4 regions of the Nonomuraea sp. NPDC049714 genome follow, and region 1 is predicted to be linked to each of the others. Evidence: riboswitches for the same ligand, from Rfam matches in the RefSeq annotation. Region 1 holds a riboswitch; each other region holds the start of a gene.
What was found. Region 1 has a riboswitch for cyclic di-AMP ahead of ACIBQX_RS06160 (C40 family peptidase). Riboswitches for the same ligand answer to the same signal wherever they lie in the genome.
Positions count from the first base shown of each region.

Region 2: linked by a shared signal. The riboswitch ahead of ACIBQX_RS15325 (hypothetical protein) and the one ahead of ACIBQX_RS06160 (C40 family peptidase) in region 1 are both predicted to bind cyclic di-AMP.
Region 3: linked by a shared signal. The riboswitch ahead of ACIBQX_RS40055 (NlpC/P60 family protein) and the one ahead of ACIBQX_RS06160 (C40 family peptidase) in region 1 are both predicted to bind cyclic di-AMP.
Region 4: linked by a shared signal. The riboswitch ahead of ACIBQX_RS02720 (CHAP domain-containing protein) and the one ahead of ACIBQX_RS06160 (C40 family peptidase) in region 1 are both predicted to bind cyclic di-AMP.

Region 1 is NZ_JBITLM010000001.1:1,280,412-1,287,959, forward strand. Features, by position in the region: gene ACIBQX_RS06145 (glycosyltransferase family 4 protein) at 1-140, opposite strand, end outside; gene ACIBQX_RS06150 (M48 family metallopeptidase) at 137-1,636, opposite strand; gene ACIBQX_RS06155 (hypothetical protein) at 1,647-2,444, opposite strand; gene ACIBQX_RS06160 (C40 family peptidase) at 2,578-3,021, opposite strand; cyclic di-AMP (ydaO/yuaA leader) riboswitch at 3,152-3,310, opposite strand; gene ACIBQX_RS06165 (NlpC/P60 family protein) at 3,675-4,640, opposite strand; gene ACIBQX_RS06170 (NYN domain-containing protein) at 4,725-6,047, opposite strand; gene ACIBQX_RS06175 (response regulator) at 6,302-6,958, opposite strand; gene ACIBQX_RS06180 (sensor histidine kinase) at 6,955-7,548, opposite strand, start outside.
Region 2 is NZ_JBITLM010000003.1:434,392-441,939, forward strand. Features, by position in the region: gene ACIBQX_RS15310 (roadblock/LC7 domain-containing protein) at 1-70, shown strand, start outside; gene ACIBQX_RS15315 (hypothetical protein) at 67-438, shown strand; gene ACIBQX_RS15320 (alpha/beta fold hydrolase) at 493-1,353, opposite strand; gene ACIBQX_RS15325 (hypothetical protein) at 1,490-2,317, opposite strand; cyclic di-AMP (ydaO/yuaA leader) riboswitch at 2,500-2,637, opposite strand; gene ACIBQX_RS15330 (DUF5302 domain-containing protein) at 2,804-3,004, opposite strand; gene ACIBQX_RS15335 (erythromycin esterase family protein) at 3,086-4,318, opposite strand; gene ACIBQX_RS15340 (hypothetical protein) at 4,315-4,506, opposite strand; gene ACIBQX_RS15345 (SAM-dependent methyltransferase) at 4,688-5,515, shown strand; gene ACIBQX_RS15350 (MBL fold metallo-hydrolase) at 5,546-6,394, shown strand; gene ACIBQX_RS15355 (DJ-1/PfpI family protein) at 6,397-6,978, opposite strand; gene ACIBQX_RS15360 (GlxA family transcriptional regulator) at 6,978-7,548, opposite strand, start outside.
Region 3 is NZ_JBITLM010000013.1:297,194-304,741, reverse strand. Features, by position in the region: gene ACIBQX_RS40075 (Lsr2 family protein) at 945-1,277, opposite strand; gene ACIBQX_RS40070 (RDD family protein) at 1,795-2,283, opposite strand; gene ACIBQX_RS40065 (RDD family protein) at 2,401-3,711, opposite strand; gene ACIBQX_RS40060 (amino-acid N-acetyltransferase) at 3,810-4,367, opposite strand; cyclic di-AMP (ydaO/yuaA leader) riboswitch at 4,653-4,804, shown strand; gene ACIBQX_RS40055 (NlpC/P60 family protein) at 4,811-5,812, shown strand; gene ACIBQX_RS40050 (LuxR C-terminal-related transcriptional regulator) at 5,841-6,053, opposite strand; gene lysX (bifunctional lysylphosphatidylglycerol synthetase/lysine--tRNA ligase LysX) at 6,311-7,548, opposite strand, start outside.
Region 4 is NZ_JBITLM010000001.1:550,637-558,184, forward strand. Features, by position in the region: gene ACIBQX_RS02685 (S8 family serine peptidase) at 1-63, shown strand, start outside; gene ACIBQX_RS02690 (GNAT family N-acetyltransferase) at 172-726, shown strand; gene ACIBQX_RS02695 (CGNR zinc finger domain-containing protein) at 742-1,296, opposite strand; gene ACIBQX_RS02700 (DUF664 domain-containing protein) at 1,399-1,872, shown strand; gene ACIBQX_RS02705 (MalY/PatB family protein) at 1,869-3,035, shown strand; gene ACIBQX_RS02710 (SDR family NAD(P)-dependent oxidoreductase) at 3,107-3,871, shown strand; gene ACIBQX_RS02715 (fumarylacetoacetate hydrolase family protein) at 3,876-4,715, opposite strand; gene ACIBQX_RS02720 (CHAP domain-containing protein) at 4,850-5,506, opposite strand; cyclic di-AMP (ydaO/yuaA leader) riboswitch at 5,518-5,665, opposite strand; gene ACIBQX_RS02725 (aldehyde dehydrogenase family protein) at 5,897-7,324, opposite strand; gene ACIBQX_RS02730 (P1 family peptidase) at 7,437-7,548, opposite strand, start outside.

The sequences.
Region 1 (7,548 bases):
CGGTCGAATTCGGCGCACCCGGGCCAGGCCGGGGCGTAGACGGCCGCGTCCGGCGTGCGCAGGGCGAGGCCGTGCACGAACGACTGGATGCCGCCCGGCCGGGGCGGGAAGTCGTTCGTGACGAAGACCACCTTGGTCACGGGCCGGGGACGCCGTTCAGTTCTGCCCAGGAGCGCGCGAGGGCGATCCGCTGAGGCGTCGTGGGATGAGATGCATAGAGCACATATTCCACCGCATCCGGCGACAAGTCAGAAATGTTGGTGCTTGCCAGGCGTTTCTGCATCGCGGCGAACGTGACCGGGTCCCTCGTCAGGTCCAGGGCATGGACATCGGCCCTGGCCTCGACGGTGCGGCTGAGCATGTTCTGGACGGGGCCGGACAGGAACGTGGCCAGGGTCATCAACCCCATGATCACGCCGACCGCGCGGGGATCGGTGATCGAGGCGATGCCCGTGCGCCTGCGCAGCAGCCGGAACCCGAGGAACAGCATGATCGCGCCGAGCGCGGTCCCCATCGCGCCGACGAGCGTGCCGTAGAGCACGTCGTCGCGCTTGGCGTGACCCAGCTCGTGCGCCACGATCAGCTCCACCTCGGGCTGCGGCGCCTTGAGCAGGGTGTCGTAGACCACGATCCGGCGGGTGGCGCCGAAACCGGAGACGTAGGCGTTGAGCGCGGTCGTCCTGCGTGAAGCGTCGGCCACCAGCACGTCCTCCACCGGGACGCCGTCGCGCTCGGCCATCGCCATCAGGTTGGTGCGCAGCGGCCCGGCGGGCATGGCGTGGAAGTCGTTGAACACCGGCTCGAACACCACGGGGTAGACGAAGGAGGCGCTCACGGTCAGCGCGAACGCCCCCACCGCGGCGGGAATCCACCAGCGCCTGATCCGGCGGGCCAGGGCCACGATCGCGAGCACCATGACGGTCAGCAGGGCCGCGTTGATGCCGATGCCCTTGAGCCGGTCCGCCGTCCAGCCCACCCAGTCCTGGGTGGACAGCCCATAGTCGCGCAGCACCGTCTCGAACCAGATGCCGAGCGGCCAGCGCAGGGCCTCCTCGATCGCGGTGATGGCGAACACGCCCAGCAGGACCCGCACCCACCACGGGCCGCGCACCCATCCCAGCAGCTTCGCGCCGAGCGGGGTGGCGACGAGCAGGCCCGCGAACACCAGGCCGAGCCCGAGGGACAGATAGCTGGGCAGGCTGGTGGCCGCGTCGAACGCCTGCGACCTGGCCAGCTGGGCGGCGGTGAAGTCCCGGGCCGGGTCGGGCGTGACGGCGGGCGCGGAGGAAGGCAGCGCCTGCCAGGGCGTGGTGAACGCCACCACGCCCACCAGCACGGCGCCCAGCACGGCGAACGCCGCCCCGGCCTGCCGCCGCAGCATCGTGGCCCGCCGCTCGTCCCCCGCTTCCGCCACACCCCTCCCCTGCCCCTCTGGAGGCCGTCCAGCACCGTTGCCGGGCGCGGCTCCCCCCTCCGGGGCCTGTCCAGCGGGTCGCCCCGCTGCGGGCTGTCCGGCGCCGTTGCCGGGCGCGGCTCGGCCGGCGGGCTCGGCGCTCTCGCCGGCCTCTACGGCGACCTCGCCCGCCTCTGTGACGCCGACGTCGTCGTCCGCCGCGTCGTTTCTGTTCTGGTCCATTCGCGTCCCCTCACGCCAGCTGGTCGCGCATGTACGCGCGCCACCGCTCCGTCAGCATGCCGGTCGAGAGCCCCAGCGAGGCGAGCGCCCCGTCGACGCCGCCCGCCTGAGCTTCACGGTAGAGCCTCACCAGGGTCCTCTCACCCCGGTTCCCGGCGAGGAAGCGACACGCCAGCCAGGCCTCCTGGTACGCCCGCGCGAGCCTGGCGCCGTCCCCTTGGAGGGCGAAGTCCGCCGGTCCCGGCAGATGGCGGGGCATTCGTCCCGCTCTGACCTCGGCGGCGAGCTCGGCGGCGGCCACCCGCACGGGCAGCCCGGCGTCCCGGTAGGCGACGTAGTCGGCGAAACCCTCGTAGAGCCAGATCGGCAGCCCGCCGGTGCCCGCGGCGACATGGGTCAGCTCGTGCGTCAGCACCACGTCCCTGCCGGTCGCCGTGAGCCGGGCGAAGAACTCGGGCACCACGATCACCCGGCCGTCGTCCGCCACGGCGGCCAGCCCGTCGACCGACGCCACCCCCGCTAGCCCGGCGGCCTCGGCGGCGGAGCCGGGCACCAGGACCACCGGACGCACCGGCCGGCCCAGCACGCCCGCCACCCGCCGCCCGGCCGCGTCGGCCCGGCGCGCCAGGTCGCGGAGCAGCTCGGCGGGGGCGTGGTGCCCGGCGACCGAAGAGCTTCTCCCTCGTACGACCACCGCTTCGTCACCCCACGGGGCCGGGACCTCGGCGAGGTCCGGAGCGCTGGCCGTGGCGGCCCCGGCCAGCAGCAGGGCCGCCAGCACCGCTCGACGGCTCACCCGCACGGACACGATGCCCGATGGTAGCCGTCCGAACGGCAGCTCCGCCTTGAAGACGGCCCGAAGACGGCCCGATGGCAGCCTGATGGCGGCCGGGACGGCCGAAGGCCCCGTCCCGGGCGGGACGAGGCCTTCGGACCGGGGATCACAACCCGGGACGTACCGCGCCCACGAACGACGACTTGCGCCATCCCGCGAGCTTCTCGATGCGCACCCGTTCGCCTGTCCTCGGCGAATGGATCATCTTGCCGCCGCCGACGTACATGCCGACGTGGCCGAGCCCGCGGAAGAACATCAGGTCTCCTTCCCGCAGGTTCTTGTAGGAGACCTTCGTCCTGATGCGCGCGAACTGGCTGTACGTGACGCGCGGGATCTTCACTCCGGCCTTCTTCCAGGCGAACTGGACGAGACCCGAGCAGTCGAACGAACCGGGTCCGGTGCCGCCGTAACGGTACGGGTCACCGATCTGCTTCTTGGCCACCGCGACCGCCTTACCGGCCATCAGCTGTTGCCGAGCGACCTTGGCCCGCTTCGCGGACTTGGCGGACTTGGCCGCCTTCGTCCCGGAGGAGCCGGAGGATTCGCTCATCGTCGCCGCCTGCGCCGACGTGGCAGGGAGGACCATCCCTCCGGCTGTCACGGTCATGGTCAGCGCCACGCCACTCAGGGCGATGCGGGACAGACGGGGGTTCTGCGAAGAGGTAGACAGGATTTCTCCTTGGAGCTTCCACGAACGCCTACCGGGTTAGCTGACGGATTCGGGCCTGGAAGTCGCCCTACGGCGCGTGTCGCGCCGATTCACCCCTGATCCGGAAACGCGGATCGCTGGGTCCCCGGCTCCGTGCCTCCTGGCTGCACGGACTCGGCAGGTCACCGCCTCCATTCGTCTACAAGGGCGGGGCGGCGACCGGCTGGAATGTTCATCGGTCCACCTCGGAAGATCCGATGGCGGTCCGCGGCGCCATGGCGTGGCGCCGCGAGGCCAGAAGCTACGCCCGGTCGTCACGATCTGGCAAAGCCTGAGTGCCTCAGTCAAGATCAGACAAAGGGCGAGTCAAGTCCTCAACCACTGCTGGGATATGGGGGTTCGTTATTGAAAAGTGACCCTTCTCACAGTTGACGAATGAATGGATTGTCAGGTCCCATCCGTACCTCTTGTCACATGCGTCACATCCATTCACGCCTGGAAAGCACAAAACCGGGCCCCGGAAATGTTCCGGGACCCGGCTCGAAGGGTGTGGATTACGGGCGGCGGGCGCCCGCGAAACTACTGCCGTAGGCGGAAAGGGAGACCACCTTGACCACATCACCGGTCTGCGGTGCGTGCACCATCTGACCGTTGCCCGCGTAGAGGCTCACGTGCCCCAGTCCCTGACTGAAGATGAGGTCGCCGGGCTGCAGGTCGTTCATGTCCACCGCACGGCCGGCCGTCCACTGCTGCCAGGTGGTGCGCGGCAGCTCGACGCCCGCCGCGCGCCAGGCGGCCTGCGTGAGGCCGGAGCAGTCGAACCCACCCGGTCCCGTGCCGCCGAAGACGTACGGCTTGCCGATCTGGCCGTAGGCGAAGGACAGCGCCGCCGCGGCGTTGCCCGAGGCCGGACCGGTGTACTTCAGACCGGTGCTGTTGGGATTGCCGGCGCGGTAGGCGCCGAGCCTGTTGAGGAGCTTCTTCTGCTGCGCGATGAGCGCCAGGATCTCCTTGCGGTCCTTGTTGACCGCGTCGCGCTCCTTGTCGGCGTCGCCGAGGGCGTCCTGGGCGCTGTCGCGCTCGATCTTGAGGCCGCGGTTCTCCCGGTCGAAGGCGGCGAGCTTGTCGGCTCGCTCCTGGGAGAGCTGCTGGGTCAGCGACATGCTGTACAGCATGTCGCCGGGCTCGTCATTGGTCATCATCGTGGGCAACGAGGTGTAGTCGCCCATCTTGTAGGTGTCGACGGCCATCGCGACCACCTGCTCGCGCAGATCGGCCACGGTGGCCAGCTTGCGTTTGTAGCTCTCGTTGAGCTTGGCGTAGCGGCCGCTGGCCGCTTTGTACTTCTCGGTCGCCGTGTTGTAGCGGTCGACGACCTTGTCGGCCTTGTCATTCAGCTTTTTCAGCTTCGCCTTGGCCTGGCTGACCGTGGGCTTGGGATCGGCCAGCGCGCCTCCCATCGGGGTCAGCAGCAGCCCGATCGCAAGACCCGTGGCCAGGGGTATCCGGCCCAACCTCACAGCGTCGCCTCCCAGGGGATATACCTGGGGCGAAATAGTACAGAAGTGACGGGGTAAGTCTCACCTAAACGTCATATTTGTAATCTAGGCGCGGCCCAGCCGTCGAAGCAGCAATCCAGACGGAACGGGTCTGGCTCCCATCCGCCGCACCGATTCGGCCACCTCGCGGTCGGAGGAGACCACGGCGATGGCCCGGCCCGGCGGCTCCGCGCGTACGAGCTGGCGGATCAGGTCGTCGGCGATCTCGCCCGGCGCGCTGAACAGCACCCGCACCCCGCGCGGCGCCACCACCTGCACCGGCGAGTTGAGCTCGGCGCCGTCGAACACGGCGGTCACCTCGACCCGGGTCTGGGCGACGAGCCCGCCGAGGCCGGTCATCAACCGGGTGCGCTGGTCGGCGAGGGTGAGGGTGCCGTAGCCGGACTTGGTCACGTTGTAGCCGTCGATGATCAGATGCACCTGGGGCAGCGCGAGGAGCTGGTCGAGCAGCTGGGGGTCGTCGTCGGCCAGCGCGCGGGCGGGCACCCCGCGCACCCCCGGACGCTCGCCGGTGGCCGCGGCGACCGAGTCGGCGGGCTTGCTGATCGTGGTGGGCAGGGCCAGCTCTCTGCGCAGCCCCGCCGAGGCGTCCTGCAGCGCGTCGAGCAGCACTCTGATGCGGGCGTCCTCGATGCTCCTGCCCTCGCGGGCGGCCCGGCGCGAGGCTTCGAGCTGCTTCTCGACGTCGGCCAGGCGCTCGCGCAGCCGCCGCAGCTCGGACTCGCCGGCGCTGCCCGCGGCCGAGGCGGCGATCTTGGCGTCCTCGGCGGCGTGCGCCATCTCATCGGCGCGGCGCACGGCGGCCTTGGCGCGCTCGCGCGTCTCGTGCAGCTTGCGGCGCAGGTCGGAGTTCTCGGCGCGGGCGGACTTGAGCTGCTCGCGCAACCGCTCGGCCTCCTCCTTGGCGGTGCTCTTCAGGGCGGCGAGCTGCTCGCGCAGCCGGGAGACGACCTCCTCGCGCTCTGAGCCCTCGGCCGCGACCGCCGACCGCTCCAGATCCGCCCTGGCCGACTCCACCATCTCCGCCCAGCCGGGGGGGCGGATGAGGTAGGCCGCCGCGGCGACGAGCACCGGATCGGCGGCGGGCGGCACGTTGCCCTCGGCCAGTGAGGCGATGAGCTCCGGCCAGCCGGCCGCCACCGACTCGGCGACCGCCTCGCGGAACTCCTTGTCGTTCTCCAGCTGGGCGGCGATGGGGGCGCTGCCCAGCCTGGCGCGCTTGCGCGGGTCGAACTTGGCGATGCCGCGCAGCGGCGGCGGGACGGCGACAGGCGGCATCGAGCCGAGAACCTGAGCCGCCAGGTCGACGACATTCAGCCGCACCTGCTCGGGAAGCGGGCGAGACAGGCCTTCACCCGCTGAACTCATCCCACTGTCCCTTCATGACATGCTCTTTCAGACAAGGGTACGGCTGTCGGCTACCTGTCCGTAACGGACACCCGAAAGGGGACAAGCGCTTGGTGGGCGTCAGCGGACCGCGCGAGGACCGGCGCTCGCCCAGCAGGCGCGCCACGTCCGGCCCTGTCAGGGAACGCGGTACGACCTGACGCGGCCGGCCAGGCGAAAAGCTGGAATTCCAGCCCTCAGCCTCCGGGAACCGGCTCCGACGATCGACCGGCCGCTCACGGGCCGGCGTCGTAGACCAGCAGCGCGATCTGCACCCGGTTGTTCAGCCCCAGCTTGGTGAGGATGCGTGAGACGTGCGCCTTGACCGTGGGCACGCTCATGAACAGCTCACGTCCGATCTCGGCGTTGGACCTGCCCAGGCCGACCGCCGCCGCCACCTCGCGCTCACGCTCGCTGAGCCGGTCGAGCAGGGCGCGGGCGCGCTCGGTGCGCTGTCCCGCGCCGTCGCCGGACACGTGCGAGATGAGCTGGCGGGTCACCGCCGGCGACAGGATCGGCTCGCCCGCCGCCACCTTCCTGATGGCCGCCACCAGCTCGGCCGGTGGGATGTCCTTGAGCAGGAACCCGGCCGCGCCCGCGCGGAGCGCGCGCAGCACCTGCGCGTCGGCGTGGAAGGTGGTCAGCACCAGCACCTCAGGCGGCGACTTGGTGCCGCGCAGCGCCTCGGTCGCGGCGAGCCCGTCGACCTCCGGCATGCGGATGTCCATCAGGACCACGTCCGGCCGGTGCTCGGCGACCATCGGCGGCACCTGTGACCCGTCGCCCGCCTCCCCCACGATCGCGATGTCGTCCTGGCCGCCCAGGATCATGGACAGCCCGGCCCTGACGAGCGCGTCGTCGTCGACGATCAGGACGCGGATCGGCGCGGTCATGCATCCTCCCTGGGGTCGTCGGCCGGCCATGGTAGCCAGGCTCGCACGAGGAAGTCTCCCTCGGGGGTCGCGCCGTGCTCCAGCCGCCCGCCGGCCAGCTCGGCCCGCTCGGTCAGCCCGATGAGCCCGGCCCCCGCTCCGGGGATGCGCGAGCCGGACCACGGCCACAGGGCGTTGCGCACCTCGGCCGACAGCCCCTCCCCCGGAGCCCCGGTCACCGCCACGGTCGTGGGAGCGCCGTCGGCGTGCTTGCGGGCGTTGGTCAGCGCCTCCTGCACGATCCGGTAGAGGGTGCGGCCCAGGCTTTCCGGCGCGTGCCCGACCGCCAGGTCGAGCCGGACGTCCATGCCCGCCTGCTCGCACTCCGCCACCAGGTCGGGCAGGTCGGCCAGGGTGGGCTGCGGCCGCTCGGGCACCGGCTCGTCGCCGGGCGAGCCCGGATGGCGCAGCACGCCGATCACCTCGCGCAGGTCCTGCAACGCCAGGTGGGCGCTGCTCCTGATCGCCCCGGCGGCCCTGGCGATCTCCTCGGCCGGGGCGTCCGGCCTGAACTCCAGCGCCCCCGCGTGCAGGCTGAGCATGGACAGGCG
Region 2 (7,548 bases), on a different contig from region 1:
GGGCCGCAAGACGGCGTCCACGGTCGCCGCGGTCGCCCGACACGTTCATTCCCGATCGGAGGAAGCATGACCAGCATGGACATCTCGCTCAAGGAGATGATGACGATCGACGGCTCGCTCGGGGCCGCGATCGTCGACCACGGCAGCGGTATGGCGCTGGGCTCGCTCGGCAGCTCGAAGGACCTGGATCTCCAGGTCGCCGCGGCCGGCAACACCGAGGTCGTCAAGGCCAAGCTGCGGACGATGGACTCGCTCGGGCTCAAGGACAGCATCGAGGACATCCTCATCACCCTCGGCGGCCAGTACCACATCATCCGGCCGATCTCCGGCCGTGGCGGCAAGGGCCTGTTCCTCTACCTGGCCCTTGACCGCAACCGGGCCAACCTGGCCATGGCCAGGCACCAGCTCAAGACCATCGAGGAGAGGCTCGAGGTCTGACAGATCGCGGCGGCTCGCGTCCGGGCGCGGCGGGCGCGAGCCGTCGTCACAAACCTACGCTTTTCCGGCCGAATTTGAGGTCAGCTTCGTGATGGAACCGGCGATCTCCGGCCACAGGGGCTGCGGCAGGTCGTGCCCCATACCGGGGAGGACCAGGAGCTCGGCTCCCCGGATGGCCGCCGCGGTGGCCTGGCCGCCGGCGAGCGGAACCAGGGGGTCCGCGTCACCGTGGATGACCAACGTGGGCACGTCCACCCCGCCGAGCGGCTCGGTCCTGTCGGGGGAGGCCATGATCGCGGCGAGCTGCCTGGCGGTGCCCGCCGGGTCGTGGCAGCGGTCGTAGGCCAGGGCGGCCAGCCGCAGGAAACGCTCCCGGTCGAGCTCGAAGCCGGGCGAGCCGATCACCGCCCTGTTCGCCAGCGCCTGGGCCAGCACCGCCTCCCGGTCGCCGGCCGGCGGGGCGAACAGCACCGCGCCGGCCGCCTCGGTGGGCGGGGCCGCCGACGGGCCCGTGGTGGACATGATCGAGGTGAGGGTGAGCACCCGTTCGGGGTGCCTGAAGGCGAGGGTCTGGGCGATCATGCCGCCCATCGACGCGCCCACCACATGCGCGGCGGGCCAGCCGAGCACCTCCATCAGCCCGGCCGCGTCGTCGGCCATGTCGTCCAGCAGATACGCCGAGGGCGTCCCCGGTCGGGGGACGCCCTCGGCGTGCAGATGGGTGGACAGGCCCGCGTCGCGGTTGTCGAATCTGACGACGTGATGACCCTGCTCGGCCAGTAGCGAGCAGAATTCGTCGTCCCAGTGGATGAGCTGGGCGCCCAGCCCCATGATCAGTAGGAGAGGGCGCCCGCCAGGCGAGCCGAAGCTCTCGTAGGCCAGTTCGATGCCGTTGACCGATGCACGCGAGATCACAGATGACAATTACCGTCAAACGCTTCTGGCGTAAAGCCAAACCCAAGGGCGGCGGGGGACGGCGGAGGTCGGCGGGGGTCGGCGCAAAGCCATCCCCAGGGGGCGGCGGGGGGTGTCGCGTGCGGTTGGGGCTGGGTCAGCGGGTCATGAGACGGCGGATGCGGTCGCGGCCGAGGATGGCGCCGCCGCCGACGAGGGCCAGACCGCCGGCGAGGGCGGCACCGGTGACGCCGCTCGGCTCTTCGGTCGCGGCCGCGGCGGCGGGGCTGGAGGGGCCGGCGTACGCGGTCGCCTTGACGGAGACGGCGGGGCCGCCGGAGCCCGAACCGGCGCGGGCGGAGGCGTCGGCGAGAGGCTTGCCCTCCACGACCTTCGGCTCGCCCTTCTCGATCTTCTTCTCGGCCAGGATCTGCGGCGGCTTGGCCGGGTTGGCGTCCTTACGCGACCAGGCGCCGGTCGAGAAGGCCACCGGGTGGTTCTTCTTGCCCACGCCCTTGCCCCACTTGGTGATGACGTACTCGACCTTGATGTGGCCCTTGCCACCGTTGTTGTCGACCATCAGCGTCCGGGAGTTGAACGTGCCACCGGTCAGCTCGGCGAAGGTCTTGGAGTCCAGGTCCAGCATGACGCCGCTGCTGGAGGGAGCGCCGGGGCCACGGTCACCGACGAAGAACGGCATCTTCTTGCCGTTGTAGACCACGTAGCCCTCGGTCAGCAGGGGCCAGCTGGGGCTGGCGGCCATGCCCTTCTGCATGGGCTTGCCGCTGGCGGGCAGGCCGGTGTCGCCGGCGCGGCCGGAGTTGTCGTCCCAGAAGTACGAGGCCGTGGTCGAGCCCTTGAGCAGGACCTTCTGAGTGTCGTCGACATCGGCGTGGGCGGCGGGGCCGGCGCCGAAGGTCAGGACGCCGGCAGTGGCGGCGCCGGCGAGCAGGGTGATGGAACGCATGCCGAAGCGAGCAGACATGAAAAAGGGAATCCTTCGTTAGGTAATGGGGAAGCGCGCGCTCGCTTGAGGGCGTAGCCGGGCAGCGAAAGGCCGACGGACGCTACGCGGAGCGCGGAGAAGCTTGGGGGAAGTCGCCGCTCAGTGGGCGGCTGGTGACGTTACGCGGGCTGGGGGTACGCGGGAACGGAGCACAGGTGAGTTCGTCCTCTCCATCTCGCCTACCGGGTTAGCTGACGGGTTCGGACGTGGAGATGTCCTACCGGCCGCGAAGGCCGGATTCACCCCAGGAGATGGGTCCCCGGTTCCCGCGGAGGCGCGGGATTCGGCGCCAGGCGGCCGCCTCTTCCTGTTGAAGGGCCAGGTCACCGCCTGGTAACGCCACTCAACTTATAGGCCAAACCGGACAAACGCAAAGCAAATGCCATGAATTGGTTGAAAGATCTACCTAGGAAGGTCAAGAAAAAGGGGGGTACGGCATGCCGTACCCCCGCGAAATCCCCCGATTCAGCCGCCGCTCTTACGCCTGAACGATCGCTTGCTGGCAGCCGGCCCGTGTGCTCCGTGGATCTTCGAAGCGTCGGCGCCCCTGCCACCCGCACCCGTGTCCGCCTGCTGGTTGCGCTTGCGATCCAGCGCCTCGCGGAACTTGCGCTTCATCTCGTCCTCGGGGGTTTCGCTGACTTCCGGCTCCGGTGATTCCGCCATGAGGACCTCCTGGTGTTGGGGACATACACAGCTTGGCATGACGCTCCTTACAGCGCGAAACCGGGGATCGGCGATTCCGGGTCACAGCGGCGTGGAGCAGGTGCCCGAGCGGATGAAGGCCAGGCCGTCGTAGTCGTCCGCGAGCACGGTCGGAGCGAAGCGGAATTTGTAGGTGAGACGGTTGACCACGGCTCCGTAGGCGCGCACGTGCAGACGGCTGCCGAGCCAGCGCGCCACCCCCTCCGACCGCTCGCCGGTGCGCAGGTCCAGCAGGTGATCGTCCGGGCAGGCGGCGGCCAGCCTGGCCTCGACCATCGTGGCGTTGTCGACGCTCGGCACCCGGTTCCGCACGGGCGGCTTGCGCGGGTCGGGCTTGCCGAAGCGCATCCGCCTGGCCCTGAACTCCCCCTCGCCCATGAGCAGCCCCAGGGCGTAGTAGGCGGCGCCGTGCCGCTGCCGCAGGTGCCGGCCCATGGCCGGGACGGGGCCGCCGCCGTGGTTGCCGGACATCACATGGCCGTTGTGCGCCCACACCGCGACCTTCACGGCGGGATCGCCCAGCAGCCGGTCCACGTTGTCGGCGAGAAACAGGTCACGGACGGCCCCGACGGTCTGCTGCGGGTCGGCGTGCCGCATCGGCCGGGACGCCAGGACGGCGCTCTGCCGCAGCGTCCTGGCATGCGCGATCGCCTCACCCGCCGGTCCGGGCCCGGCGGCGAGGAAGTCCTCCAGGCGGCGGGCGGCTGTCTCGACGGCCGGGTCCAGGGGGCCGTCCACCCCCAGCCGGGTCTGCCCGAGCGCGGCCAGCGGCTCCAGGAACGCCGGGGCGACCTCCCCCAGGTATCGGGCCAGCCACTCGATCGAGGCCGCCGGATACTGCGGGTCGATCCCGGCGAAACGCACCTTACGCTCCGGGGGCGCGGCGCGGTTGTACTCGCGCATCCACTCCACCACCCCGAGCATCTCGCGCGTGTGCCAGGTCCAGAAGACCATCCCACCCAGCGCCTCGGCCGCGTCGCCGGTGCCGTGCAGCACGTAGTCGTTGACCGCCTCGGCCGCGGAGACGCTGGCCTCCATCGCCAGCACGGTGAAGCCCAGCTCCTCCACCAGGAAGCGCAGCAGCCGGTGCTTGAGTAGGAAGAACTCGCGGGTGCCGTGGGTGGCCTCGCCGAGCCCCACCACGCGCACGCCGTCCAGAGCGGGCCGCAGCGGCTCCAGGTCGGCGACGGGCGTGCCCGGCTCCAGCGCGGCCAGCCGGATGGCCCGCCCCGCCAGCCAGCCGGTCAGCTCTTCCGGGACGGCGACAGCGGTCATGACTTCTTCGCGCCGCGCCGTACGGCATCGCCCAGGAGCACCAGCCCGAGCAGGCCGAGGACGAGGCTCAGGGCGGTGTGCGCGCTGCCGTCGAGCCAGAGATGCAGCAGGCCGAAGTGCCGGTCGAAGGAGGTGGCCACCAAGCCGCCGAACCCCTGCAGCATGAGAAAGAAACCGAGAATCCCCATGGGCTACACCTTGCCATGGCGATGTCGGCGGCACAGGCGACCAAAGTATGCCCACAGCCGACCATCGAACGTTTCTTATTGCCGCCCAAGAAAGTGCGGATCATTTTTCTTACGGCAAAGATCCACACAGTCCGGAAAACTCGTACTATTTCTGGCAAAGCACCGGAAACGAGGCGAGGGCATGACAGGGGACGAGCAGCTTCCGGCACACATCGATCCGACCGTGCCCAGTGTCGCCAGGATGTACGACTACTACCTCGGCGGGAAGGACAACTTCCCGGCCGACCGGGAAGCCGCCGAGCAGATCATCCAGCTGGGCCGCCAGATGGGCTCGGACATCAGGGAGGTCGCCCTGGCCAACCGCGGGTTCCTGATCCGCGGCGTACGGCATATCGCCGAGTCCGGGGTGCGGCAGTTTCTCGACCTGGGCACCGGCCTGCCCACCCAGGACAACATCCACCAGGTGGTCCAGCGCGTCACGCCCGACGCCAGGGTCGTCTACTCCGACAACGATCCCATCGTGCTGGCCCACGCGCGGGCCCTGCTCGCCGACAATCCCGGCACGGTCATCGTGGAGGCGGACGTACGCGCCCCGGAGGCCCTCCTGGTGGCCGCCGCCGGCCACCTCGACTTCACCCGGCCCGTGGCGGTCGTCATCGCGGCGGTGCTGCACTTCCTGCACGACGACGCGGAGGTGGCGCGGATCATCGAGACCCTGCGCCGGCCGCTGGTCCCGGGCAGCCACCTGATGGTCTCCCACGGTTACATCGAGACCGGCCAGGCCGACAAGGAGGCAGTGGACGTGGTGCGCGACGTCTACCGGCGCAGCACGTCCGGCGCGATCGCGTGGCGTGACCGCGAGAGCATGCTGGGCTGGTTCGAGGGCCTCGAACTGCTGGATCCGGGCGTCGTCCCGGCCCAGCGGTGGCGCAACCCCGACGAGGACCCGTACGGCTGGCCCGGCCTGGCCCGCGGCGGCGTGCTGGCCGGGGTCGCCCGCGTCGCGTAGCTGTTCACCCGCACGGCGAGGAGAGAGCGCATGTTCCAGGTGGGGGCGGTCACCGTCACCGAGATCGTCGAGACCCGGATGTCCGTCCCCGTCACCCTGGCGTTCCGGGGCCTGAACGGCGAGAACCCCGCCGACCTGCGCCCCCGCTTCCCGGCGGCCCTCTTCGACCAGGCCGGAGACCCGGTGCTGGTCTTCCGCAGCCACGTCCTGCGCACCCCGCAGAGCGTGATCGTCCTGGACACCGGCTGGGGCAACCACAAAGAACGCCGCCTCGACCCGTACGGCCACCTCCTCGACACCGGCTACCTGGACACCATGACGGCGGCCGGCGTCGACCCCACGGACGTGGACTACGTCTTCTGCACCCACCTGCACCAGGACCACGTCGGCTGGAACACCCGCCTGGTGGACGGCGCCTGGGTGCCCACCTTCCCGAACGCGACCTACCTGTTCGTCCGGCAGGAGTACGAGCACTGGACCACGTCGGCGACCCCCGGCTCCTACGGCCACGACTCCTTCATCGACAGCGTCCTGCCGGTCGTCGAGGCCGGCCTGCACCGCCTGGTCGAACCGGGCCACGCCATCGACGACACCGTGCACGTCGAGCTCCTGCCCGGCCACACCCCGGGACACAGCGGCCTGCACGTGACCTCGGGCGCGCAGGAGGCGGTCTTCACCGGCGACCTGTTCCACATCGTCCACCAGTTCGCCCGCCCCGACTGGCACATCGTGGTCGAGCACGACGTCCAGCAGGGCGCGGCCACCCGCAGGGCCTTCGTGGACCGCTACACCGGCACCGGCGTCCGCGTGGTCCCGGCCCACTTCAACCTCCCGGCCGGCGGCTACCTCGAACCCCACGGGTTCACCGCCGGTTCCTGACCTCAGATCGGCGGCTGGGGATCGTACTGGATGTACCGCCGCACCTCGCGTGCCCGATCCACCCCGGCCAGGCGGCTCACCAGGTGGAGCGCCATGTCGATGCCCGCCGACACGCCCGCCGAGGTGATGATGTCGCCGTCGTCGACGTACCGGTCGTCGGGCCGGACCTCGATGCTCGGGTCGAGCTTCCCGAGCAGGTCCAGGGAGCCCCAGTGGGTGGTGGCCGGGCGGCCGGCCAGCAGCCCCGCCGCGGCGTACACCAGTGAGCCCGTGCACACGCTGGTCATCAGCGAGACGCTCGCGCGCTGCTCGCGGATCCAGGCCAGGTGGGCGTCGTCCTCCAGCAGCGACCGGGTGCCGAACCCGCCAGGGTGCAGCAGCACGTCCAGCGGGCCGACGTCGGACAGGCCGTGCTCGGCGAGCAGGCGCAGTCCCTTGGCCGCCCGGATCGGCCCGGCCTCGTGGGCGAACGCGACGACCTCGGCCTCGGCGGGGTGCGACTTGGCCCAGGAGGCCAGCACCTCCCACGGGCCGACGGCGTCCAGCTCCTCCATGTCGTCGAACAGCATGATCCCGATGCGCATCAGTGACTCCTCACAGCTTGGAAGTGACGGCGGTACTGGCCCGGTGTGACGTCGAGGGCCCGCCTGAAGGTGCGGTGCAGGGTCTCGACCGTGCCGAACCCACAGGTGCGGGCGATCGAGTCGAGGGTGGTGCCGGTGGTCTCCAGCAGGCGGCGGGCCGCCTCCAGCCGGGCCGCCTCCACGTACGCGCCGGGCGTGCGGCCGGTCTCGGCGGCGAAGACGCGGGTGAAGTTGCGCTCGCTCATGCCGGCCCGCCGGGCGAGCGCCGGAACGGTCAGGTCCGCATCGGGATGGGCCGCGATCCAGGCCGGCAGGTCGCGCAGCGCCTCCCGGACCGGCCGCTGCACGGCCAGCTGCGCGGAGAACTGGGCCTGCCCGCCGGGCCGCTGCACGAACATCACCAGCATGCGGGCGATCCGCCGCGCCGTCTCCGCGTCCAGGTCCTCCTCGACCAGCGCGAGCGCCAGATCCATCCCGGCGGTCACCCCCGCCGAGGTCCACACGTTCCCGTCCTGCACGAAGAGCGGATCGGGGTCCACGATGACGGCCGGATACAGCTCGGCCAGCAGC
Region 3 (7,548 bases), on a different contig from region 1:
TCGCGGAGGGTCCGGTCAGGATCGTTACCGGTGGCGCCCCGGCGGCGTACCGGGCCGCGCGTTGGCCTGGATTACAGGACCTCAGCGTTCAGGCCAGGGGGTTGATTACCGGACCACCCGCCTACAGGTGCAGTGGATTAGCGGACCGCTCGCGTACAGGGGCGGGTGGATTGGCGGACCGCTCGCGTACAGACGAGGGGTGTGGATTACGGGACCGCCCGCGCACAGGCCGGGCGTGGATTTCAGGATCGCCGCGTACGGGGGCCGGGGGGTGGATACAGGACCGCCGCGTACGGGCCGGGGAGCGGATTTCCGGACCGCCACGTAGGGACTTGGGCGTGGCTTTCAGGACCGCCGCGTACGGGCTTGGGCGCGGCTTTCAGGACCGCCGCGTACGGGCTTGGGCGCGGCTTTCAGGATCGCCGCGTACGGGGGCCGGGGGAACGTGCGCCTAAACGGGCGGGAGGTAATGAGCGCGGACGAGTGACGTCGCGAGCCTCTTGGGGTGGCGGTGCGCCTGAACGGCTTCACGTGAAACAATCCGTCGCGACACGCCGGGAGAACGCCGCGTGGGAACGCTTCCATGCCGGACTTCTTCCACGAACCGGATCACCACGCGCGCCATAACGCGATCACCGAGAAGATCGGCGTGCCGGCATAACGCCGAATCCCGCCACCCCGGCACGGCCGGCCGAGGAAGCGGGAGCGTCAGGATGTCAGGCGGGGAAAGGTGGGGGCTCCAGGCAGCAGATCAACAAATGCCGCCCATTCGCCCACGGCCCGCACCGCACCGTCGGGAAACACCGGCCCAAATGCCGAAGAATCAGAAGATCAACCCGGGAAACGTCCACTATTTGAGATTTGCCCCAAAATGATCATGCGCTTATGGCGGTCGCCGGGGTCCTAGGCGATCGGCATAAGCGCATGGTCGGTGAGTCGGCTCCTTAGTGGGCCGCCTCGTACTTCTCTACGACGGTGGAGGCGATACGGCCTCGCTCGCTGACCGGCAGTCCATGGGCCTTGGCCCACTGCCGGATCTCAGCGCTCTTCTCGCGGCTCATCGCACGCTGCCCGCCGCGTCCGCGACGGCGCGTCGATACGGCACCTGCCCGGCGAGCGTGCTGCACGAAAGGCGTGAGGGAGTCCCTCAGCTTCTTGGCGTTAAGGTCGCTGAGGTCAATCTCATAGGTGGAGCCGTCAATAGCGAAGCTGACCGTCTCATTGGCCTCGCCCCCATCGAGGTCATCGATGAGAATCTCCTGGATCTGCTTGGCCATCTACGCAATCCTTTCCCGGAGCATTGTTTCATTCGCCTGAGCCAAACATATACCCGGAAAGGCGTTAAGACAATTCAGAGCTGCAGTGATTCGCTGAGCCGCTGATCAGTTGTGGTTCTCGGCCTGATCCTGGCGGTTTGGACGCCGTCCGGCGCCCTCGGAGCGCACCAACTTCACCACGCCAAAGATGAAGGCGCCGCCCACGACGACAGGTGGGATGAGCGCCGACAATACGTCTGTTACGGCTTGCATTCGTCCTCGTCTCCACAGCGGACCGGGGTTTCAGGGGCGTTTATACACACGTCGCGGGAGAGCTGGGGCCACCCGGCCCTCATGTCACCCAAGGTGAGAGCACCGCCCGCACCCGACCATAGCGGCACACCGATGCCCACAGCCCGGCAGGGGGCACCAACATCCGGCAACCCGGACGTCCATAGCCTAATGCCAGTCTCTCCAGGCTCCTTACCGGATCAAGCGGAAAATTTTGTGAAAAGCCATCGAGCCAGGTACGAGTGGCTCAACGAAGATCTTTGACCACCAGCGTTCCCGCGAGTCTGTCATGCGGCCCACGCTGGAGTGGCTTGTCGATCAAGATGAGCAGACCGACGCCGAACACGAACATTCCGGCCAGCAGATTGACCACCGGAATGCCCATCACCATAGCGGGCGCCGGATAGAGCAGGGCTCGTTTGAGCCGCTCACGCGGCGGAAGGTCGCCCGGCGCAACCCGAATCTTCATGATCGCCTTCCCGAACGTGCGCCCGCCTCGGGAAAGTTGACGCCAGTCGTAGGCCGTATATGCCAGCCCCGCGAGCACCCAAGCGAACACCCCGGGCAAACGTCCCTCGAACGCGTCCAGAACCCCGACAGTTCGGAAGATGCCCCAGAGCGCAATGAACAGAATGTAATAGAAGACGCCGAAGACGAGCGCTTCAATGAGCCTGGCGACGAGTCGTTCCCACCATTCAGCGGGCATCAGGTCCACCTGCGGCGGTGTCCCGGCCATAACCTCACCTCACCCCATCGCAGGCCTGTCAGAGCCCCGCAGGGCCCATTCTGGTACCGGATCGAGGCACAAAACAGGGGCCGACGGGATGCCGGCCCCTGTTTCACGTGGTCTGGGTTACTTGATCTTCACCACCACGGTGCCGGCGAACTTGTCGGCGAACGTCTGCTGCAGCGGCTTGTCCCAGAGCTGGGAGGCGGCGTTCACACCCACGGCGATCACGCCGAGCAACGGGCCGACCAGCGGGACGATGCCGAGCACGTAACCGCCCCAGGTGCCACCCGCACGCTTCAGCGCCAGGTCGGTCGGCAGCCCGCCGGGCGGCAGCGCCTGCCCCACCGGGACGACCTTGATCCCCATCACCATCTTGCCGAGCGTCTGCCCGTTCATCTTGGTCATGAAGAACTCGTAGGCCACGTACAGCGCCGCCAGGAGGAGGTACTGGATGAGCCCCGCGAGGAAGGAGGAGGCGCCCACGAAGCCGCTCGTGGCGCCGGTGACCGAGCTGTAGCTCGCGACGAACAGGGCGGTGATGACGAGGGACACCAGGAAGGAGATGATGCCGAAGATGACGCCGTCGATCAGACGGGCCACCAGACGCTGCCACCACTCCGCCAGCGGCGCCGGAGCACCGGGCGGCTGCACCCCGACCGGCTTGCCGTACGCCTGTCCGTAGGGCTGCTGACCGTAACCGGCCTGCGCCGGCTGCCCGTAGCCCTGCTGGCCGTACTGCGGCTGCTGACCGTACTGGGGCTGCTGTGCGTAGCCCTGCTGGCCGTAGGCCTGCTGCTGCCCGTAGTCAGGCTGAGAGGCCGGCTGCTGGCCGTAGTCAGGCTGCCCGTACTGCGGCTGCTGACCATAACCCTGCTGCCCGGAAGGCGGCTGCTGGCCATAGCCCTGCGGCTGCCCATAACCCTGCTGACCCGACGGCTGCTGCTGACCGTAGCCCTGCTGCTGGCCGTAATCCGGCTGGGGCTGCTGTGCGTAGCCCTGCTGGCCGTAGGCCTGCTGCTGGCCATAGTCCGGCTGAGAGGCCGGCTGCTGGCCGTAGTCAGGCTGCCCGTACTGCGGCTGCTGACCATAACCCTGCTGCCCGGAAGGCGGCTGCTGGCCATAACCCTGCGGCTGCCCATAACCCTGCTGACCCGACGGCTGCTGCTGCCCGTAGCCCTGCTGCTGCCCGTAGTCAGGCTGCTGCTGGCCATAGCCCTGCTGCCCGTACTGCGGCTGCTGGCCGTAGCCCTGCTGCTGCTGTTGCCCGTACTGGGGCTGCTGGCCATAGGCGTCGTCGGCCCGGTAACCGACGATGGTCACGTCGGGGTCGGGCTCGCCCTGCTGGCGTCCCGTGTTCTGCCCGTATTCAGGATGTCCGTACGGCGGGTTGTCGCCGGAGTTGTCCTGAGGATACGGCGGCTGTCCTGTGCTCACCGTGTCACCTCGCTTCGAGTGCGCATGTGGCACGTGTCAGGGCACATGCCTGTCCTGGCCCAAGGTATCGACATAGGTATCAACAATCACCTTTCCTGTCAGTCAAGGACCTCGTCACCCGACGCCAGGTGGAGCAGCATACGCGTGTTGCCCAGGGTGTTCGGCTTGACGTGCTCCAGGTCCAGGAACTCGGCCACACCTTCGTCGTAGGAGGCCAGCAGCTCGGCATAGACCTCAGGTGAGACCGGGGTGCCCTGGATGGTACGGAACCCGTGCCGGGCGAAGAAATCGACCTCGAAGGTGAGGCAGAACACGCGCTGCAGCTCCAGTTCCCTGGCGGTGCTGAGGAGAGCCGAGACGATCCGGTGGCCGATGCCCAGGCCCCGGGCCTCAGGGTGGACGGCGACCGTGCGGATCTCCGCCAGGTCCTCCCAGAGCACGTGCAGGGCGCCGCAGCCGACGACCTCGCCGCCGCGCTCGGCCACCCAGAACTCCTGCACGTCTTCGTACAGGGTGACGGTCGCCTTCTCCAGCAAGCGATGTCCGGCGCCGGCATAGGTGTCGACCAGGAGCTTGATGGTCCGGACGTCCGGGGTCCTGGCGCGCCGGACGACGACCTCTGTCTCTGGGACCGTGAGTTCGGCGACCTGCTCCATGGACATCCAGCGTACAGATGTCATTACGGCTCAGCCCTAACTCTCACCTCTGCCCCATCCTGTGACCTCTCGTGTTCGGGTGAGCACGCTCGGATTTGCACGGTTCCTACAGTCCCATCCCCCGACGAACCTAGGGCAAAGGGGACATAAATCCTTTTCTGTACGGGGTGCCACGAGATCACCTTGTGACCCTTCGGTTGTGAAACCTCTACAGACTCTGCAGTTCCGGTTGAGCAGGAACCTGGAGTGCATTAGTGTCCAGCGACGATGTCCCCCGCGATTCTCGTACGGGACGCGCCCAATCCCCGCAGGGGAGCCGGGGAACCACAAGTGGTGCCCGCACAGCACCACCAGGGGTGAATCCGAGTTTCGGCTCGGTAGGGCTGCTTCCGGCCCGAACCCGTCAGCTAACCCGGTAGGCGTCGATGGAAGGAGCTCGGTCGGTGAAGCGCAGCGGGACCAAGGAGAAACGGGTCCTCCAGCTCGGCGTTGTCGGCGTGACGGTCGCCGCCCTGCTCATGGCCGGCCCGCCCGGCTCCGCCGCCGCCGACCCGAAGCCCTCGCTCAAGCAGCTCTCCAAGCAGGTCGAGGAGATGCACGTCGAGATCGAGACGCTGACCGAGAACTACAACGGGCAGCGCGTGAAGCTCAAGGCGGCCCAGAAGTCCGCGCAGAGCGCCAAGAGGACGCTGGCCGTCAGTGAGGCCGAGCTGACCGCCAAGCGCTCCAAGGCGATGGTGCTCGCGCAGAACGAGTACATCACCGGCGGGCTCGGCAACGCCCTGACCTTCGCCGGCTCGATGGACCCCGAGAACTACCTCGACCGGGCCGCCACCACCTACGCGCTCCAGCAGCAGCAGGGCGAGGAGGTGGTCCAGCTCACCAAGGCCATGAAGGCGGCCGAGCGGGCCAGAGCGGGCGCCAAGGCGCGCATCGACGAGGTGACGGAGATCGTCAAGGATCTCGACACCAAGCGCGACAAGATCGTCAAGATGGTCGCCAAGGTGGAGAGCAGCCTCTTCAAGCGCGCGCTCGGCGAGGCCGGCCGCCCGGGCACCCCCGCCACCCGCGTCAGCCTGCCCATCCCCGGCTCAGGCAAGGCCGCGCAGGCCGCGCAGTGGGCGCTCACCCAGCAGCTCAAGCCCTACATCTGGGGCGCCGAGGGCCCACGCGGCTACGACTGCTCGGGCCTGGTGATGGCGGCCTACCAGCGCGTGGGGATCTCGCTGCCGCACTACACCGGTGACCAGTGGACCGCCGGCAGGCACATCCCCAAGGAGGAGCTGCGCCCCGGCGACCTGGTCTTCTTCTACAGCGACCTGCACCACGTGGGCATCTATCTGGGCGGCGGCATGATGGTGCACGCGCCGCGGACCGGTGACGTGGTGCGGATCGCGTCGCTCGACCGGCGCCCCTACGCCGGAGCCGTGCGCATCGCTGACTAGATCACCTCGCGCTGGATCACCTCGCGGGCTAGATCAGCTGCCGGCGTGCCGCCCAGGCCACCGCCTCGATCGCGGTGGCCACGCCGATGCGGTCGCAGATCCCCCGCAGTCTTCGGCGCACCGTCCGCCCGCTGATGTCCAAGCGCCGTCCCACCCGATCCACCGTTACCCCCTTGGCGAGCTCGGCCAGCAATGCCAGATCGGCATGGCTGAGCTCAACGCCTTCAGTGAGCACATTCATCGGGAGCCCTCCCTCCCAACAGCACGACTCGGAGACGTCATTGATCCGAGTGAGGCTGCTCGTCCCGCCAGACGGTAAACGCATGCGGGAAAGGTCGTCAAGCACGAGATCGGCATGACTTGACGCGCCTCGCCGCAGCTGAAGTACTCGCTATATGTCGGCAAATATCGGGGCGCAATGATCGCGGTGGTGACACCTGCGCAGCTTCGCTCCGCCGTCCCGCGCGGACGGCGGAGCCGCTGCCGGAAAGAGCCCGCTCAGCCGGTCGGTCTCACCAGCGGGAACAAGATCGTCTCGCGGATGTTACGGCCGGTGAACGCCATGACCATGCGGTCGATGCCGGCGCCCATGCCACCCGTCGGCGGCATCGCGTACTCCAGGGCCTGCAGGAAGTCCTCGTCGAGCTGCATGGCCTCCGGGTCGCCGCCCGCGGCCAGCAGGGACTGCTCCACCAGGCGGCGGCGCTGCTCGATCGGGTCGATGAGCTCGGAGTAGGCGGTGCCCAGCTCGGTGCCGAACCCGATCAGGTCCCACTTCTCCGTCAGCATCGGGTTGTCGCGGTGCTGGCGGGTCAGCGGGGAGGTCTCCAGCGGGTAGTCCATGACGAACGTGGGCTGGATCAGGGTGTGCTCCACGAGCTCCTCGAACAGCTCCTGGACCAGCTTGCCCTGTCCCCACTTGGCGTCCCAGTGGACGTCGTGCTTGTCGGCGAGCGCGCGGACCCGCTCCAGCGGGGTCTCGGTGGTGAGCTCCTCGCCCACCGCCTCCGACACCGCGTCGTACAGCCTGATCCTGGGCCACTCGGGGATGCCCAGGTCGACCTCGACGCCGTCGTGCACCACCACGGAGGTGCCCAGCGCGGCGACCACGGCCTTCTGGTACATCCGCTGGGTCAGGTCCGCCATGTCGTTGTAGTCGAGGTAGGTGCCGTAGGCCTCGATCATGGTGAACTCGGGGTTGTGCGTGGAGTCCGCGCCCTCGTTGCGGAAGTTGCGGTTGATCTCGAAGACCTTCTCGATGCCGCCTACGACCAGCCGCTTGAGGTAGAGCTCGATGGCGATGCGGAGGTAGAGCTCCATGTCGTAGGCGTTGATGTGGGTCTTGAAGGGCCGGGCGGCGGCGCCCCCGTGGATGGGCTGCAGCATCGGCGTCTCGACCTCGAGGTAGCCCTCCTCGTGCCAGAAGTCGCGCACCGCGCGCACGGTGGCGCTGCGGATCCGGGCCATCTCGCGGGCCTCGTCGTTGACGATGAGGTCGACGTAACGCTGGCGCACCCGCGCCTCGGGGTCGGTGAGGCCGACGTGCTTCTCCGGCAGCGGGCGCAGGCACTTGGCGGTGATCTGCCAGCTGTCCGCCAGGATCGACAGCTCGCCGCGGCGGGAGGTGATCACCTCGCCCTCGACGCCCACGTGGTCGCCCAGGTCGACGTCGTGCTTCCAGGCGGCCAGGGACTCCTCGCCGACCTTGTCGAGGGAGATCATGACCTGCAGGTCGC
Region 4 (7,548 bases), 730 kb from region 1:
GAGCAGGGCACGTACCTGATCACGCTGGGCCCGCTCAACGGGGAGTTCCAGGTCAAGCGCTGACGGATCGGCAGGACTTGGCAGGAGCGCACCTCACCGGCGCTCCTGCCATCTGCCGTTCGCGCGAAAACAGGTCGAGCCGGGGCGGGGCCACTGGCTACCGTTCGACCGGTGCGCCCCGTTCTCGAGACCGACCGCCTGATCCTGCGTCGCTTCACCGACGCCGACGCCGACGCCCTGTACGACCTGCACAACGACCCCGCCGTGACCCGCCTGATCAACGGCGGCCGGCCGATCCCCCGCGCGGTGATCGTCGGCGAGACGCTGCCCAGGTTCGTCGCGTCGGGTTTCTTCGCCGCGATCGTCCGCCCGACCGGCGAGTTCGCCGGCTGGTTCCACCTGCGGGCCCCCGAAGGCGTCCCGGCCGACGAGCTGGAGCTGGGCTACCGGCTGCACCAGCGGGTCTGGGGCCGGGGCTACGCCACCGAGGGGTCCCTCGCCCTCATCGACAGGGCCTTCACCGAGCTCGGCGCCCGCCGCGTCTTCGCCCGCACGATGACCGTCAACACCCGCTCCCGCCGCGTCATGACCAAGTGCGGCCTGCGCCATGTCCGTACCTTCTTCGAGGACTGGCCGGAGACCATCGAGGGCTCCGAGCAGGGCGACGTGGAGTACGAGCTGCTTCGCGACGACTGGCGGGCGAGCCGGGACACCGCCACGGCGTAGCACGCACGCGCATGCCTATCGGTCGGCGGTCACGGCCCTGCTCTTCCGGGAGCGGTAATTGGCCGCCTTGACGCGATTGCCGCATTCCTCCATGCCGCACCACTGCCGGTTGCCGGCCCGGGACCGGTCGATGAAGATCCGGGTGCAGTCGGGGTGGCCGCACTCGCGGATGCGCGACCGATCGAGGCCGGCCAGGAGCGCGATGGCCGTCCTGGCCACCTCGGCGGCGACCGCCGTGACGTCGCCGACGCGGATCATGCCCGAGGGGGTGAGCGTCGTCCGGGGCGCCGGGCCTTCCGCCGCCCGGTTGAGCTCGTGCAGGTCGTCCTCCGGCCAGGGCCGGCCGTCCATCGCGTGGCGCGCCAGCCGGTAGACGACCTCGCGCAGCGCCACCGTCCGCCGCAGCCCGGCGGCGTCCACCGGCGGCTCCTCGCTGAGAACCCCGGCCTCGACCGACCACCGGGCCAGATCGGCGGGCGTGGCCAGCAGCTCCTCGGGATCGCTCCGCCGCCACTTGAGCGTCCCGACCAGGTCGAGGGCGAGGTCGCCGCTGACGAACACGAAACCCATGTCACCACCTTGACAGGTGACGCGGGCGGGCGCAATGGTGGCGTCACCTGTCAAGCCGGTGACGCTCTCGCGGGAGGTCGTCGCCCGTCCCCGGAGCTCGCATTGATCACTGACGACGACTACCTCTATTTCACCCGCCGGGCCCTGGACGGCATGATCGGCATCGTGGCAGGGCTCGGCGACGAGCTCGCCAACGTCCGGCCGCCGCTCCCCGGCGCGAACAGCCCGTACGCGCTGCTCACCCACTGCCTCGGCGTGGTCTCGTACTGGGCCGGCGCCCTGGTGGCGGGGCGTGAGGTGGCGCGCGACCGCGACGCCGAGTTCACCGCCTCCGGCCCGGTGCGCCCGCTGCTGGACCGGGCGGCGGCGGTGCGCGCCGCGCTGGCCGAGGACGCGCACGCCGCCGTCCCCTCCGGCCCGCTGCGCGGCACTCCGCCGCCCGGCTTCCTGGGCCCCGACCGCGAACTGACCCAGGGCGCGGCGCTGCTGCACGTGTACGAGGAACTCGCCCAGCACCACGGCCAGATGGAGATCATCCGGGACGCCATCCTGGCCGGGGCGGGGGCCAGGGCATGACCGCCTTCCAACGCGTGGACGTCGATCGGCTGCGCGCGGGCCATGGCGTCAAATGGGGCTCGCTGCCGCCCGGCACCCTCGGTTCCTGGGTCGCCGACATGGATTTCGGGGTCCCGCCCGCGGTGCGGGAGAGCATCCTGCGGGTCACCGAACGGCAGGACTTCGGGTACCCGTTCTGGCCGGACGGGGATCCGGTGATCGAGGCGTTCGAGGACCGGATGGCCACCCGGCACGGCTGGCGGCCGGAGCCGGGACGAACTCGCGTGTTCACCGATCTCATCCAGGTCCTGCAGGTGATGATCGAGCACGCGACCCGGCCCGGCGACGCCGTCGCGATCCACGTGCCCGCCTATCCGCCGTTCCTGGCGAGCATCGTCAGGTCGGGGCGGCGCGTCGTGCCGCTGCCGATGCGGTGGCGGGAGGCGGGCTGGGACTTCGACGGCGACGGCCTGGCCGACCGGCTGCGCGCCCAGGGCTGCCGGATGCTGGTGCTGGTCAACCCGCACAACCCCACCGGCAGGGTGTTCACCGGCGCCGAGCTGGCGCTGCTCGCCGAGGTGGCCGCGGAGCTGGACCTGGTGGTCCTGGCTGACGAGATCCACGCCGACCTGACGTTCCGGCCCGCCCGGCACATCCCGTTCGCCTCGCTGGGCGACGAGACCGCGGCGCGCACGATCACCACCACCTCGGCCACCAAGGCGTTCAACATCGCCGGGCTTCGCTGCGCCGTCGCGCACGTCGGGGCTGAACGGGTGCATCGGTCGCTGGCCGAGGCCCCGCTGGACTACTTCGGCACGCCGAGCACGCTGAGCCGGGTCGCCACCGTGGCGGCCTGGCGCGAGGGTGACGCCTGGTCCGCGGAGCTGATGCGCACCCTGGAGCACAACCGGGGCCTCGTCGCCGAGTGGGCGGCGGCGCTGCCGTGGGACCTGCGCTACCACTCGCCGGAGGCGACCTATCTGAGCTGGTTCGACTTCACCGGCACGCCGATCGGCGCCGGCGCACCGGCCGAGCACGTGCTCAACAGGGCGCGGGTCAAGCTCAGCGAGGGGGCGGAGTTCGCCCAGGGCACCGATGTCGACTGCGCCGCGTTCGCCCGGCTCAACTTCGCCACCAGCCCGTCCCTGCTGCGGGAGATCCTGGCCCGCCTCGCGGCCCTCTGACCGCCACCTACGGGAAGACGCATGCCAGGGCACCTGGTGCACTGGTCAGACCAGTCGTTAAGGTGCTTCCCATGACGGCATACGAGCGGTTGTTCCGCCTGGACGGGCGGCGTGCGGTGGTCATCGGCGCCGGGAGCGGCATCGGCAGGGAGGCGGCGCTCGCCCTGGCCGCGCACGGCGCCTCGGTGGTGTGCGCGGACAAGGACCTGGCGGCCGCGCAGGACACCGCCGGGCAGTGCGGCGGCACGGCGCGGCTGCTCGACGTGCTGGACACCGAGGCGGTCCGGGCATGCGCCGACGAGATCCCCGCCGACGTCCTGGTGTTCACCGCCGCCACCAACGTGCGCAAGCGGCTGCTGGACTACTCCAGCGAGGAGTTCGACCGGGTCGTGCACCTCAACCTGCGCGCCTCGTTCGAGGTGCTGCGGGCCTTCGGCGCGGGCATGGTGGCGCGGGGCGGGGGCTCGATCATCGGCTTCGCGTCCATCCGCGCCAGCGTGACCGAGCCCGGCCAGAGCGTCTATTCGGCGACGAAGGCCGGGCTCGTGCAACTGCTGCGCACCGCGGCGGCCGAGTTCGGCCCGCACGGGGTGCGGGTCAACGCGATCGCGCCGGGCGTGGTGGAGACGCCCCTGACCCAGCAGATCAAGGACGACCCCGCCTGGTACGACGCGTACGCGGCCAAGAGCGCGCTGGGCCGCTGGGCCACCGCCGAGGAGATGGCCGGCGCGGTGGTCTACCTGGCCGGCGACGCCGCCGGCTTCGTCACCGGCTCGGTGCTCTACGTGGACGGCGGCTGGACCGCCGTGGACGGCCGCTTCGACCCGCCCCGGTGAGCCGTCAGCGGATCTCCATGGCGGGCAGCACGTCGTTGGCGAGCGTCCCGACCTCGTCGACCCGGATCCGCACCCGGTCGCCCGGCGTCAGGGTGAAGTCCTGGCCGGGCACCAGGCCGGTGCCGGTGGACAGGATCACGCCCCGAGGGTGCCGGTCGGCCCGGAACAGGTAGCCGACCAGGTCGTCGAGGCGGCGGTGGAGCTGCGAGGTGGCGGCCGTGCCCTCCCAGGTGACCTCGCCGCCACGGAAGATCGTCATCTCGATCTCCAGGGCGTACGGGTCGGGGACCTCCCAGGCGGGGCGGATGCCGGGGCCGAGCGCGGTGGCGCCGGCGAACATCTTGGCCTGCGGGAGGTAGAGCGGGTTCTCCCCCTCGATGGAACGGGAGCTGACGTCGTCGCAGACGGTGTAGCCGGCGATCTCGCCGCTGGCCGTGACGACCACGGCCAGCTCCGGCTCGGGGACGTCCCAGGTGGAGTCGGGCCGCACGCCGATGGCCTCGTCATGCGCACGCACCCGCCGGCCGATCGACTTGAAGAACAGCTCGGGGCGCTCGGCGTCGTAGACCCGCTGGTAGATGTCGGGCTCGGTGCTCTCCTCGACCCTGGCCTCGCGGGACTGCCGGTAGGTGACGCCGGCCGCCCACACCTCGGTGTCGGGATCGACGGGCGCGGCGGGCGTCACCTCGTCGATCGGCTCGGAAGCCGCTTCGAGCAGCGTACGGAAGTGATCGAGGTCGGCGGAGAGCGCGTCGCCGAGCGAGAAGCCGGCGGGCAGCGCGCGGTCGCCGCCCGCGGCGCGCACCGCCCAGCGGGAGGAACGAGAGCAACGAACGAGGTGCATGAGCGCCTTCCTGTCAAGCGAACAGTGCTCCCGGTCAGGGCCCCGGCCGGGGCCCGTCCAGGTCACGGCGTGCCCGCGCCGGGCTCGCCATGTCCGGCAGCCTACTCAAGCGCTTTTCCGGTGCTGTGCCCGCGTCAGGCCGCGAACTCGGGGTAGCCGTACCCGACGACCTGCGACGTGGGACGGACCCGCTCCTCGACCTTGCCGTTGCCGGTGTTGCCCTCGATCGTGGTGATCGTGCCGTCGCCGTTGTCCTTCTTGACCAGGCCGACGTGGTCGATGGCGCTGGTGGTCTTGGCGCCGTTCCAGTCGTAGAAGACCACGGAGCCGGGCTTGGCGACGGTGCCCCAGCGCTGGTTGGCCTTGAACCAGTCGGCGTAGGTGACGGTGTAGGCGTCCCAGCCGACCGAGGTCCGGGCGCCGGCCTTCTCACCGACCCAGGAGACGAACATCGCGCACCACGGGGCGTTGGCGTACAGCTGCGGCCGGCCGCCGCCGTCGCGGGCCAGGGTCTCGGTGGCGCGCGGGGAGGACATGTACCAGCTGTGGTACGGCGTGCCGCCGCCTGCCGCGTTCTCCTTCACACCGATCTGGGACTCGGCGACCCGCAGCAGGGTCTGCGTGCTGACCTTGCCGGTCTCGGCGACGGGGACCGCCTTCTGCTGCGACGGGTGCTCGGCCGCCATGGCGGCGGTGCCGCCCAGGGTGGCGCCGGCGGCGACGCTCAGTCCAAGAGCGAAGGTGACGATGTTGGACCGGCTATAAGCGCGCTTGAGGATGTTCTTTGCCATTCTGGGGGTGCTCCTTACTTCCATGCCGCCTACCGGGTTAGCTGACGGGTTCGGGCGTGGAAGTGCCCTACGGATGCCTCAGGAGAGAGCAACCGATTCACCCCAGAAATACGTGGGTCCCCGGTTTCGCGAGTTTCGCGGATTCGGCGGCCGCGGCAGACCTGTGATCGAACAGAGGCACAGGTCAGCCACGGTCTCGGCGATTGCAACGGCCACGCGGGCATGTGAAAGACCCTGGCGTGTACCGCGGATGACTCAAAGGTAAGTGAACGGCATAGAACGATGCAAGTGCAGGGCTTGACTCCCTCACGGAATCCCCTGTCACGCAAGGGATTCAGCCCTCCATTCTTTACCTTTCTCCGGGTTTGACGAGGACAGAAAAGCGCCCATTCAGGGCCGGATGATCGCCATTCGGGTGACGGTGAACTCCTCGATGGCGAACCGAGGGCCCTCCCGGCCGATGCCGGAGTCCTTGACGCCGCCGTAGGGCATGTTGTCGGCGCGGAAGCCCGGCACCTCGTTCACCACCACTCCCCCGGCCTCGATGCGCTCGATCGCCGCGAACGCCGTGGCCAGGGAGCGGGTGAAGACCGAGGCGTGCAGGCCGTACCGGGAGGCGTTGACCGTGGCGAAGGCGGCGTCCAGGTCGGGCACCGGCCGTACGCACACCACAGGACCGAAGATCTCCTCGTCCCAGGCGGCGGCCCCGCCGGGCACGTCGGCCAGCACGGTCGGCGCGATGGCCCGGCCGTCACGCACGCCGCCGGTGACGAGCCTGGCGCCGGAGGATCCGATCCAGTCCAGCACCCGGTCCGTCGCCGCCGGGTCGATGAGCGGCGCCACCCGCGTCCCGGGCGAGCGCGGATCGCCCACGGCGACGTCCTTCATGCGCGCGGCGAGCAGCCCGAGGAACTTCTCGTGCACCGCCTCCTCGACCAGCACCCGCTGCACCGAGATGCACGCCTGCCCCGAGGCGTAGTAGCCGCCGCGCACCACGGCGTCGGCGGCGGCCTCCAGGTCGGCGTCTGCGGCGACCACGAGGGCGGCGTTCGAGCCCAGCTCCAGCAGCACCTTGGTGGGGGCGGCGGCGCGGGCGATGGCGTGCCCCGCGGCGGCCGAGCCGGTGAACGACACGGCGCCGATCCGCCGGTCCTCCACCAGCGTGCGGCCGACCTCCACGTCCCCGGTGACGAGCTGCACCGCGGCGGCGGGCAGCACGCCCGCCGAGCGCAGCAGATGCACCAGCCAGAGCGTGGCCAGCGGCGTGGCGGGAGCCGGCTTGACGATGACCGGGCAGCCGGCCGCCAGCGCCGGAGCGATCTTGTGCGCGGCCAGCAGCAGCGGATAGTTGAAGCCGGTGATTCCGGCCACCACGCCGATGGGTCGCCGCGTCCAGAACCCGATCAGCCCCTCTCCCGACGGCATCAGGTCCAGCGGCACCGTCTCACCGTGCAGCCTCGCCACCTCTTCGGCGGCGGTGGCCAGGGTGACGAGCGTGCGCGCCACCTCGACCCGGCAGTCCACCAGCGGCTTGCCGGTCTCCAGCACGAGCAGCCGCTCGAACTCCTCGCGCCGCTCGGCGACCGCGTCGTGCGCGCTCGTCAGCGCGGCGCGGCGCGCGTGCGACGGCAGCGCGGCCATCGCGGGCGCGACCGCGAGCGCCTCCTCCACGGCCCGCGCCGCCAGCGCCGCGTCCCCCACGGGCGCGCTCATCACGACGGAGCCGTCGTACGGGAAGATCACGTCAGCGTACGCCGGGGCTTCGGCCCACCCCTCCCCCACCGGAAGGCCGGACGGCCACGAGCCTGCGTAAGTCACTGTTTCCCCCTTTGTCCTGGCGATCGAGTCATGGCATGCGGGTCATGGCGATCGGGTCATGGCGATCGGGTCATGGCGATCGGGTCATGGCGATCGGGTCATGGCGATCGGGTCATGGCGTTCGCCGAAGGGCGCTCGGGAACACGTCGAGATACGCGGGCGCGCCCGCCCGCCCGGTCGCGGCCAGCACCGCGTGCGCCACGGCCCGGCTGAACACATCGGCC